Desulfatibacillum aliphaticivorans DSM 15576: one gene and its partners. The protein of the gene in region 1 binds, or shares a complex with, the protein of each later gene. Links are inferred from orthologs where the notes say so. Each region holds a gene or a part of one and is shown on either strand. Other genes may lie near its edges.

Region 1 (3,151 bases):
ATGCTCACAATAGCTGTCAGGCCTTCGCGAACATCGTCGCCTGAAATTTTTGTTTGGGCGTTTTTGGCGACATTATCGCTGGAAGCGTATTGATTGATGGTCCTGGTGAGGGCCGCTTTAAAGCCGATCAAGTGGCTTCCGCCTTCCGCCGTGTTGATGTTATTGGCGAAGGTCAGGATGCTTTCGGAGAACGCAGTGGTGTATTGCAGGGCCACCTCAATTTCAATATTGCTTTTGGCGCCAGCCATAAAAATGGGCTTGTGCAGGGTGGTCCGGCTTCTGTTGAGGTATTCCACAAAGGATATGATGCCGCCCTTATACAGGAATTCCTCTTTCTCCTCGTCGGAGCGTTCGTCTTCCAGGGTGATCTTGATGCCCGCGTTGAGGAACGCCAGTTCACGCAGCCTCTTGCTCAGGATGGCGTACTGGTAATCCTCATCGGTCATAATGGTGGTGTCGGGCGCGAAGTGGATTTTGGTGCCGCGCTTTTTGGTCTTGCCGATGACCTCAAGCTCGCTGGTTTTCCCTCCCTTGGAGTAGGTTTGATAATAAATCTCCCCTCCCTGGTAAATTTCCACTTCCAGAAAATCGGACAGGGCGTTCACCACGGAGACGCCGACGCCATGGAGGCCGCCGGAGACTTTGTACGTCGCGTTGTCGAATTTACCGCCGGCGTGGAGCTTGCACATAACCACTTCCACGGCGGGAATGCCTTCCGTCTTATGCATGCCCGTCGGGATGCCGCGGCCGTTATCCTCTACGGTGACGCTATTGTCTTCATGAATAGTCACCTGGATATGGTCGCAATACCCGGCCATGGCTTCGTCGATACTGTTGTCCACAACCTCGTAAACAAGGTGATGCAAACCCTCGGTACTGACGTTTCCAATATACATGGAAGGTCTTTTGCGAACGGCTTCCAGTCCTTGTAGGACCTTGATATTTTCAGCGGTGTATTCTTGTGTCATTATTTTACATTCTCATGGGCATGATGACGGACAGATATCTCGGATCTTCAGAGCCTTCCAGAATGCAGGGCTTGCTGGAGTCCAGGATATTAACCTTGATCATGTCGCTTTTCATAGGATTTAAAGCGTCCACAAAAAAACGGGGGTTAAAGGCCGCTTCAAATGCCCCGCCATTAAAAGCAATGGGCATTTCTTCATTGGAATCTCCCAATTCCGGGTTATTCACGCTTACTTCCAGGCGCTGGGGATCCACCTTGAATCGGACGGCCCTGTAACGCTCAGAACATAAGATAGACATTCTTTTCAAAATGGAAACAAAAGGCTGCTTTTCAATCTCGAAAAAAGTTTCCAGATCATTAGGGATGACCAGATTATAGTCGGGATATTCCCCTTCCACCAGTCTGCCGATGATGGTTTCGGCCTCCTTTTGAATGACGAAATAGTTCTTCTGCACCCCAAGGCTTATCTTTCCTCCGCCTTCCGACACCCGAAGGATTTCGGTCATCACCTTTTTCGGCAGGATGACTCCCTTGGCGCCGTCAAAAGCAGGCGGCTGCATGCCTTCGTCCGGTATATAGTCCACCCTGGCCAGGCGGTTGCCGTCTGTGGAAACCATACGCAGGCCGTTTTTCTCCTCCTGGACGATTTTTTCCAGGTACACGCCTATGAGATGGGGCCGTTTTTCCTCTGAACTCATGCCGCCGGACAGATTGGTTTTTTCGATCATGTCGGCGAACACCAGGGAATCCAGTTCAAAAAGCTCCATCCCTTCCACTTCAGGCAGTTTTGGAAAGTCATTGGGATCCATGCCGACGATCTTGTATTGGACCTTGTCCTTGAAGATCTGCACCCAGCCGTTTTCCAGGTCCCGAACATCCACGGTGCCGTGGGGAAACTCCCTGACTATCTCAAACAGCTTTTTTCCCGGAATGGTGATAGTGCCTTCTTCTTCCACTGTGGCTGGATAATGGCCTTTAAAACCGATTTCCAAATCAGTGGCCACCAAGGTGATGGTGGAGCCCTGGGCAGAGATAAGCACATTGGCTGTGATGGGGAAGGTGGTTTTTCTACCCGCGATTCCCTGCACTTTTGTTATGCCGTCCAGAAAGATTTCCTTGCTGATTGAAAACTGCATGGCGTTCTCCAGAGTGATATTATTTTAGTTTATTCTAAAAACTTCATAATAAAAATAAGGATATTTCATATCTTCAAAAAAAGCAATAGGTCTTTAAAATAATTGAAAATAAATTTTTGAAAATATGTTGACACCCTTGTGAATCAGGCGCTGAAAAACCGGGGCTTTTGAACAGGAATTTTTTCTTTGTTAATAAGTCCCGATTAATCGTCAATGTTGCCGTCCTGGATTTAAACAGTCCGCAGCCGCCAAATCCAGGACCTTTTACCATAGCATAAAATAAGAAAAAATCATACCTGATGAGACGGAAGAAGGAGGTCGTTTACGGTTTTAACCGGATTAAAGGAGGCTTTGGACACTTCCACGAAAACCGTGTTCCAGCCCGACATGGACCCGTTCCATAAACCCGGGCGTTCCAGGGCCCTTAAGGGCCGCCCCTCCAGGGATTTTTCCGAAATAAAAACCGCATCATTATCCACAAAGTCGGTCAGGTCAAACTTGTTTCCCTGATAATCCGTAACTCCGACAACCACGTCCACGGGGTTGAAGTGGGTGGACGACGAAAAAATATCCACGGATTTTTGGGATTCCTTATTGATCTGGGCGCTTTCCACGATTTGGATGGTCGTGGCGCCGTCGTTTCCGCGCACCCAAAAAGGGGCGCCCCCGGGATCGCCCTCGTTTTTAACCATGCCGCAAATCCTGACCGGCCGGTTAAGCAGCTTAAGGACAGTCTCTCTGGTTGCCTCGGGGGTCAGGCCGTGAAAATGGGATTTCAGGCCGAATAAGTCCGAGACAAAGTCCACGGCTTCGTTAAGCATGGTAAAATTGGCGTCCTCCCGGGAAAGCATTCGGATGTATTTGAAAGTCCGGTCCTGGAGGAAGACCATGAAACCGCCCAAGGCCTTTTTCCATCGGGATCTTTCGGCCTTCAAGCGGTCGGGAACGACGTTGTCAATATTGTTGATAAAGATGATATCGTAATCCAGGGTATTGAGATTTTTCAGCAAGGCGCCGTGTCCGCCCGGCCGGAACAGAATGTGGCCGT
Region 2 (3,135 bases), on another replicon or contig:
AACCGCCCGTCTCTTGTACCCTTTCAACGGAAAAACGGCAAGCGTCCAGTGCTTCCAGCACCAGATCCTTTTTCTCCGCCATGATTCCCGAAGCAATAAAAATCGAGCCCGGCGCCATAATCCGGGGGAGCCCGGGAATAAGCATTACGTTGGCTTCCGCCGTGATATTGGCCGCAACCATGTCAAAGGCGCCTTCCACAATTCCCGCCAGAAGATCCCCCAGCCATAACCCGAAATCACCTTCGTGAACCTGGTTGCATTTGAGGTTCTTGGCGGCCGCCTCCAGGGCGTCCATGTCGTTGTCGCAGCCGAAAACCTTGCGGGCGCCCAGCTTGTATGCCCCGATCATGAGAATGCCCGATCCCGTACCCACGTCCAGAAACCGTTCCGGCGCCTTTTTGAGGCATTCCGTTTCGATCATTTCCAAACACACGGCCGTGGTCGGATGGGTTCCCGTACCAAAGGCCATGCCAGGATCCAGCTCAATGAGCATGCGCTTTTCCGGGTTTTCGTAATCCTCCCAACTGGGCTTGATAACCAAGGATTCGCCGATTTCAATGGGATGAAAATGGGCCTTCCACGCGGTTTCCCAGGGCTGGTCGTCCTGCTTCGAAAAGTGGACGGAATAATCCGTCAGGACCGACCCCTTGAGGTCGTCCAGGGCCCGGGTCAAGTCCGCTTTGCGCCCTTCGAACAAATCGTCCAAAGGCAAAAAAGCCGTGACGCTGTGCTCCTTGCTGTCCGGAACGCTGGATCCCGAACCGTCCTGGACCATGCCGGTCTCGCCGGGCGTCGTCATTTCCAGGCCTTCCGCGCCGTGCTCCATGACCAGATAGGAGACCATTTCCTGGGCCAGTTCCGGCTCAGCGGCTTCAAATACGATTTTTATTTCCATCCATTGCATAGAATATTACCTGAGATTGTGTTTGGCGACGTCGGTAACCAGGGCCGCCGGCTCCACGGTCCCGGAGCCGAACCGGTCCCATATGCCGTCCAGGGCCTGGTTCAGCTTCCTTTTTCTCTCCGATGCCGTGGGATCGTCAAATAAGCCGGGCTGCCAGGCCTGACCGGGCGTTACCAGTTGGGACAAGGTCACGCCGAGAAGACGGACCGCTTTGCTGCCGACCAGGGTCTTTTGTAGCAGTTTTTTGGCGTGTGTGTAAATCTCTCCCGGATCGTCAGTAGGAGATTCCAGGGTGACAGACCGGGTGACCTGGACAAAGTCGGCGTATTTTACCTTGATGTTGACAGTCCGCCCTGTGGCTTCCTCCTTGCGCATGCGCCTTGCCACTCTTTCGGAAAGGAAGAGCATCCACTTGTAGGCCTCTTCCAGAGTGTAGACGTTATGGTCAAAGGTGATCTCCCGTCCGATGGACTTGGCCGCGCCCGGCGGTTCCACGGGGCGGTCGTCCATGCCTCGGGCGAAGGCGTATATGACTTCGCCGTTCCTGCCGAAATTGGCGGAAAGCATTTCCTGGGTCAGTTTTCTGACGTCGTGAATCGTCTTCACGCCCAGACTGCGTAATTTGTCTCGGGAAGCAGGCCCCACGCCCCACAACCGGGATATGGGCAGGGGATCCAAAAAATCCTGGGTTTTATCCGCAGGCACGACCAACAGGCCGTTGGGCTTGCACAGGTCCGAGGCGATCTTGGCGACCAGCTTGTTTTTGGCGATTCCTGCGGAAGCTGTGATGCCCAGGGATGATTCTATCTGCCTGCGGATATTGGCGGCGATTTCCTCCCCGGACCCGAAAAGACGGGTGGAGGAGGTGACGTCCATGAACGCCTCGTCCAGGGAAATAGGCTCCACAAGCGGTGTGTATTGATGGAAGATTTCAAAAACCTTGCGGGATATCTCCTGGTAGCGGGCTCTCCTCACCGGCAGAAAAACGCCCTTTGGGCAGAGCTTCCTGGCCGTGACAATGGGCATGGCCGAACGCACGCCAAGTTTTCTGGCCTCGTAGGAGGCGGAGCATACCACGCCGCGATTGCTCGCTCCTCCCACAATCACGCATTGGCCCCTTAATTCCGGGTTATCCAAGAGCTCCACGGAGGCGTAAAACGCGTCCATGTCTACGTGGATAATCAGGTTTTCCGTCATGAAGGTCTCCCCAACCTTGAATTCTCCCAACAATATTAATCTTTTGGAAGGCAAGGTCAATTGCTTTGACAAAAACAGGGTTTTAAAATAGTCCTTGAAAAGATGTTGCACCCCAAAGTCAATGCAAGGAGGTTTATATCATGTATTTCAACGCACCCGGAAAAGAAAACACAAAAGCGACTCTGGAAGCAGCTTATAAGCGCGCCCAGGAATTGGGCGTCAACGAAATCGTCCTGGCCTCCAGCAAGGGCGACACCGCCTACGCAGCCCTGGAAATCTGCAAGGGCATGAAGATCACGGCGGTCACCTACCACTGTGGGTTCACCACCCCCTTTGTGTCCGTGATGAAAGAGGAAATCAAGCAGGACCTGGAAAGCAAAGGCGTCCGGGTGATTTCCGCCACCCACGCCCTGTCCGGCGTGGAGCGCTCCCTTCTGAACAAGTACGGCGGAGGCCTGTGCCCCGTGCTGATTATGGCCGACACCCTCAAGCTCTTCGGCCAGGGCCCCAAGGTGGCCGTGGAAGTAAGCATCATGGCGACCGACGGCGGCGCGCTCACGGGCGCGGACATCATTGCCGTGGGAGGCTCGGGGCGCGGCGCGGACTCGGCCCTGGTGATCAAACCGGCGGGCCAGTCCCATGTCTTTGATATGAAAATCCGCGAGATCATCTGCAAACCCCGGGAATTCTAATCGGGTGATTCATAGGGCAGGCCTCCGCGCCTGCCCTGGTTTGTAGTTGCGGGGTCTCCCCGCATTTTTTCGTTGAGTGGCCTTGGCAGAGCAGTATCCTGCCAGGGTGCGCAAGCACATTTAGTGTGGCCTATTCACTATTTCAAAGCCGGAGTTGTCGACGGCCGTAAAAAGCAAGTCGAAACCATTTTTCGTAGTTGCGCGGTTCCCGCGCTTGTAGTTACGGGGTCTTCCCGGGTGCAGCAGCGAGGTCTCCTCGCGTATTGTAGCCGCAGGGCTTGCCCTGCCTGTAGTTGCGCGGTTTCCGCGCCCCGTAGTTGCGAGGTCTCCGCACCTTAAAAA
Region 3 (3,131 bases), on another replicon or contig:
ACCGATCCTCTTAAAATATGGAGGGCCAGGCGTTCGGCGGTTTTCTCTCCGATTCCAGGCAGCTTGGAAAGCTGTTTGATCAGATTGACCAGGCTGGGAGGGTAAAAGGACATGAAAGGAAAAACCTCATAAAAAAATTAGAACAGGCCGGGAATGTTCATGCCGCCCGTGAGCTTGCCCATTTCGCCTTGCACCATGTCCTGGCTTTTGTTCAGGCCTTCGTTAACGGCCGCCAAAACCATGTCCTGGAGCATTTCCACGTCTTCAGGGTCAACCACTTCCTTCTCGATCTCAATGGACAGAACCTGCTGCTTGCCGTTCACAACCACCTTGACCATGCCGCCGCCCGCGGAGGCTTCCACGGTCTTGTCCCCCAGTTCCTCCTGGAGTTTGGCCATCTGGTTCTGGAGCTTTTGAGCCTGCTTCATGATGTTGCCCATTCCCTTTTTCATGCATTCCTCCTTGTGCAAATAATGCTGGCGCCAAGCAAAGCCCGGCGCCCCGTTTACTGCGTATTATTTTGGCTCCCGGTTTTTTGGAACCAGGTTCCTATATTATTCCATTTGACGAATTTCTACAACCTTGCCGCCGAAAATCCGCACCGCTTCCTCCACCAGGGGGTGGTTCAACGCCTCCTGCTCCAGTTCCCGGCGCTTTTCCGCCTGGTTCATGACCGGGGCGGTCCGGTTTTCCTCGCTGGGCTCTTCGATGACGAATTGCACCTTGCGGCCGAAGAGGCTTTTGCATACGCCCGTGAGAATCGTCTGATTTTCCGGGGTGTTCAACTGATCCCGCGAAAAAGGCGCGCCGTCGGTTTCCAGGACGAAGCGGCCTTTTTCATATTCCTTTAAACGGCATTTTTCAAGGGTGAGGCCCAGCATAATGCTTTTTTCCTGCACATCCTTGGAAAAAGCCTCCCACGGATCTCCTTCAAACGGCGGCGGCTCCGGCTCGTCCTCTTCAGGCTCCGGGGCCGGTGCAGCCGGTTCTTCAGGCGTTGCAGCCTCCTGGACGACGTCCGGTTGAACCTCCCGGGTTTCATATTGGGGAGGACCGTAGTCCGGCTCCATGTCCGGGATAATGGGCTCGGAGTCGGCCGCAGCGTATGTGGGATCCGGCTCAGGATAATAAGGCGACTCGTCGTCCGACTGATAAGCATCCGAGTCGGCAGCCTGCTCGGGAATGGATTCCTCTTCAGGCTCCGGCGGGGCGCTCTCCACAGGAGCTTGCGGTTCGGGTTCCGGCGCCGCCTGGGGCTCCTCCTCCGGCGGTTCGGGCTCGGGTTCCGGTTCCGGTGTAACTTCCTTTTCAGGCTCCGCCGGCGGCTCCGGTTCGGGTTCGGGCTCCGGCTCAGGTGCAAGTGCTTCCTGCGGCTCCGGTTCGGTCTGAGGGTCAGACGCGGCGACAGGAGTGGATTCCTCGTGTTGAGGCGCCGCTTCCGCTGCGGAAGCCGTTGTCTCTTCCGGCGCAGGAGGCGCGCTTCCACCGCCGGACTCCGGCAGGGCGGGCGCCGGGCCGGATGCCGGGCCGATATTTATAATCTGGTCTTTGGACGCCGGCTGAGAGGCCAGAACCTCCAAGGCGGCGACTAAAGAGTCTATGGCGACGGCCGGGGTGATTTCGCAAATGCGGATCAGAGCCACTTCCAGGGCGAGCCTGGGCTGGGGCGACAGCCTGACCGCGGCCTCTTCTTTAAAAAGCAGGCTCAGGACCTGATTCACAAAAGCAGGAGACGCATTGGCGACCTGCTCCTGCATGGCCTGGATCTCGCCGGGAGGAATGTCCAGGAGCAGGCCGGGATCCCGGACCGTTTTCACCACGGTGAGATTCCGCAGGTGGTCCAACAGGTCGGCCATGACCTGCTTCAGGTCGTATCCCCTGGCGTAAAGTTGGTCCACGGCGGTGAGGCAGGCCGGGACGTCCCGGTCTAAAAGAGCCTGGGCCAGGGCGAACAAGGACTTGCGTCCGGCCACGCCCAAAATGTCCAGAACCTTTTCAAAGGACGCTTCGCCCGTGGAATAAGCCATGACCTGATCCAAAAGGCTCAACGCATCGCGCATGCAGCCGCCGGAGCGCCGGGCTACGGCCCACAAGCTTTGCTCCTCGATGGTGAAGTTTTCCAGCCCCGCCAGTTTGGCCAGATGCCCCACAATGTCGTCCAGGCTGATACGCTTGAAATCGTAGCGCTGGCACCTGGAAAGGATGGTCACCGGAATCTTATGGCTTTCCGTGGTGGCCAGGATGAACATCACGTGGGGCGGCGGCTCCTCCAGGGTTTTCAAGAGCGCGTTGAAGGCGGCCTGGGAGAGCATGTGCACTTCGTCGATGATGTACACCTTGTAGTTGCCCAAAGCCGGGGCGTACTGCACGTTTTCCCGAAGCTCCCGGACCTGCTCCACGCTGTTGTTGGACGCCCCGTCGATTTCAAACACGTCCACCGCGTTGCTGGCTGCGATTTCCTTGCACGAAGCGCAAACGCCGCAGGGCTCGGGCGTGGGGCCGTTCACGCAATTCATGGCCTTGGCCAGAATGCGCGCCACCGTGGTCTTGCCCGTGCCGCGAGGGCCGGAAAGGCACAGGGCGTGGGCCACCCGTTCCTGATTAATGGCGTTTTTCAGGGTTTCGGTAACATGAGGCTGGGCCACCACCTCGTCAAAGGTCTGGGGCCTGTATTTTCGAGCAAGTACAAGATAGGACATGGATTACCTGTAGGACCGCTATCCTGGATGAGTTCGGGAAAAAATAGCTGACTCTGGTTTCATAAACAATTTAAGGCTGGCTATCAAGACTTAGTGGAAAAAATCCGTCCGATTTGCCAAGAATCTTAATTGCTCTTATTCAAAAGTAAAATAAAATCAATTTTTTGTAAAAAATCTGCCGCAGTCCCCACGCCCATCTTTGGGTGGCCCAGGAAGCGTGGTTTGCTGCCTGGGTTGCTTAGCAACACAAGGTGCGACCTGCAAAGATGATAGAAATCGTAAACGTCAGGCGGGCGAAAAACCCGGTTCGAAACCGTTTTATCGTAGTTGCGAGGTCTCCTCGCAGTAGTCGCCGGGTCTCTCAGCCTGTTGTTGCGCGGTCCCCGCGCCCGTAGCCTCAGGGCTTGCCCTGCTCTTTATCCTGTCATTCCT

Evidence for each region.
Region 2: the proteins of dnaN (region 1) and G491_RS0111425 are in contact, whole or in part, in a solved structure (PDB 1OK7), measured with the Escherichia coli proteins. The link is inferred for Desulfatibacillum aliphaticivorans DSM 15576 from one-to-one orthologs.
Region 3: the proteins of dnaN (region 1) and dnaX are in contact, whole or in part, in a cryo-EM structure (PDB 8GIZ), measured with the Escherichia coli proteins. The link is inferred for Desulfatibacillum aliphaticivorans DSM 15576 from one-to-one orthologs.

What each region holds. Positions count from the first base shown.
Region 1 is NZ_AUCT01000013.1:65,071-68,221, forward strand. What follows is about bases 39-3,033. They hold dnaN (DNA polymerase III subunit beta), read right to left. Parts: upstream 2,104-3,033; coding sequence 973-2,103; downstream 39-972. Other genes in these bases: gyrB (DNA topoisomerase (ATP-hydrolyzing) subunit B), read right to left, coding at 39-968; G491_RS0114110 (DUF4301 family protein), read right to left, coding at 2,394-3,033. Outside these bases: more of gyrB, read right to left, coding at 1-38; more of G491_RS0114110, read right to left, coding at 3,034-3,151. UniProt on the Escherichia coli protein: Confers DNA tethering and processivity to DNA polymerases and other proteins. Acts as a clamp, forming a ring around DNA (a reaction catalyzed by the clamp-loading complex) which diffuses in an ATP-independent manner freely and bidirectionally along dsDNA.
Region 2 is NZ_AUCT01000010.1:105,423-108,557, reverse strand. The notes cover bases 7-2,985. They hold G491_RS0111425 (DNA polymerase IV), read right to left. Parts: upstream 2,102-2,985; coding sequence 911-2,101; downstream 7-910. Other genes in these bases: G491_RS0111420 (pyruvate kinase alpha/beta domain-containing protein), read left to right, coding at 2,242-2,793; prmA (50S ribosomal protein L11 methyltransferase), read right to left, coding at 7-904. Also shown: more of prmA, read right to left, coding at 1-6. UniProt on the Escherichia coli protein: Poorly processive, error-prone DNA polymerase involved in translesion repair and untargeted mutagenesis. Copies undamaged DNA at stalled replication forks, which arise in vivo from mismatched or misaligned primer ends.
Region 3 is NZ_AUCT01000011.1:85,512-88,642, reverse strand. What follows is about bases 128-3,102. They hold dnaX (DNA polymerase III subunit gamma/tau), read right to left. Parts: upstream 2,700-3,102; coding sequence 555-2,699; downstream 128-554. Other genes in these bases: G491_RS0112345 (YbaB/EbfC family nucleoid-associated protein), read right to left, coding at 138-452. Outside these bases: recombination mediator RecR, read right to left, coding at 1-113. UniProt on the Escherichia coli protein: Part of the beta sliding clamp loading complex, which hydrolyzes ATP to load the beta clamp onto primed DNA to form the DNA replication pre-initiation complex.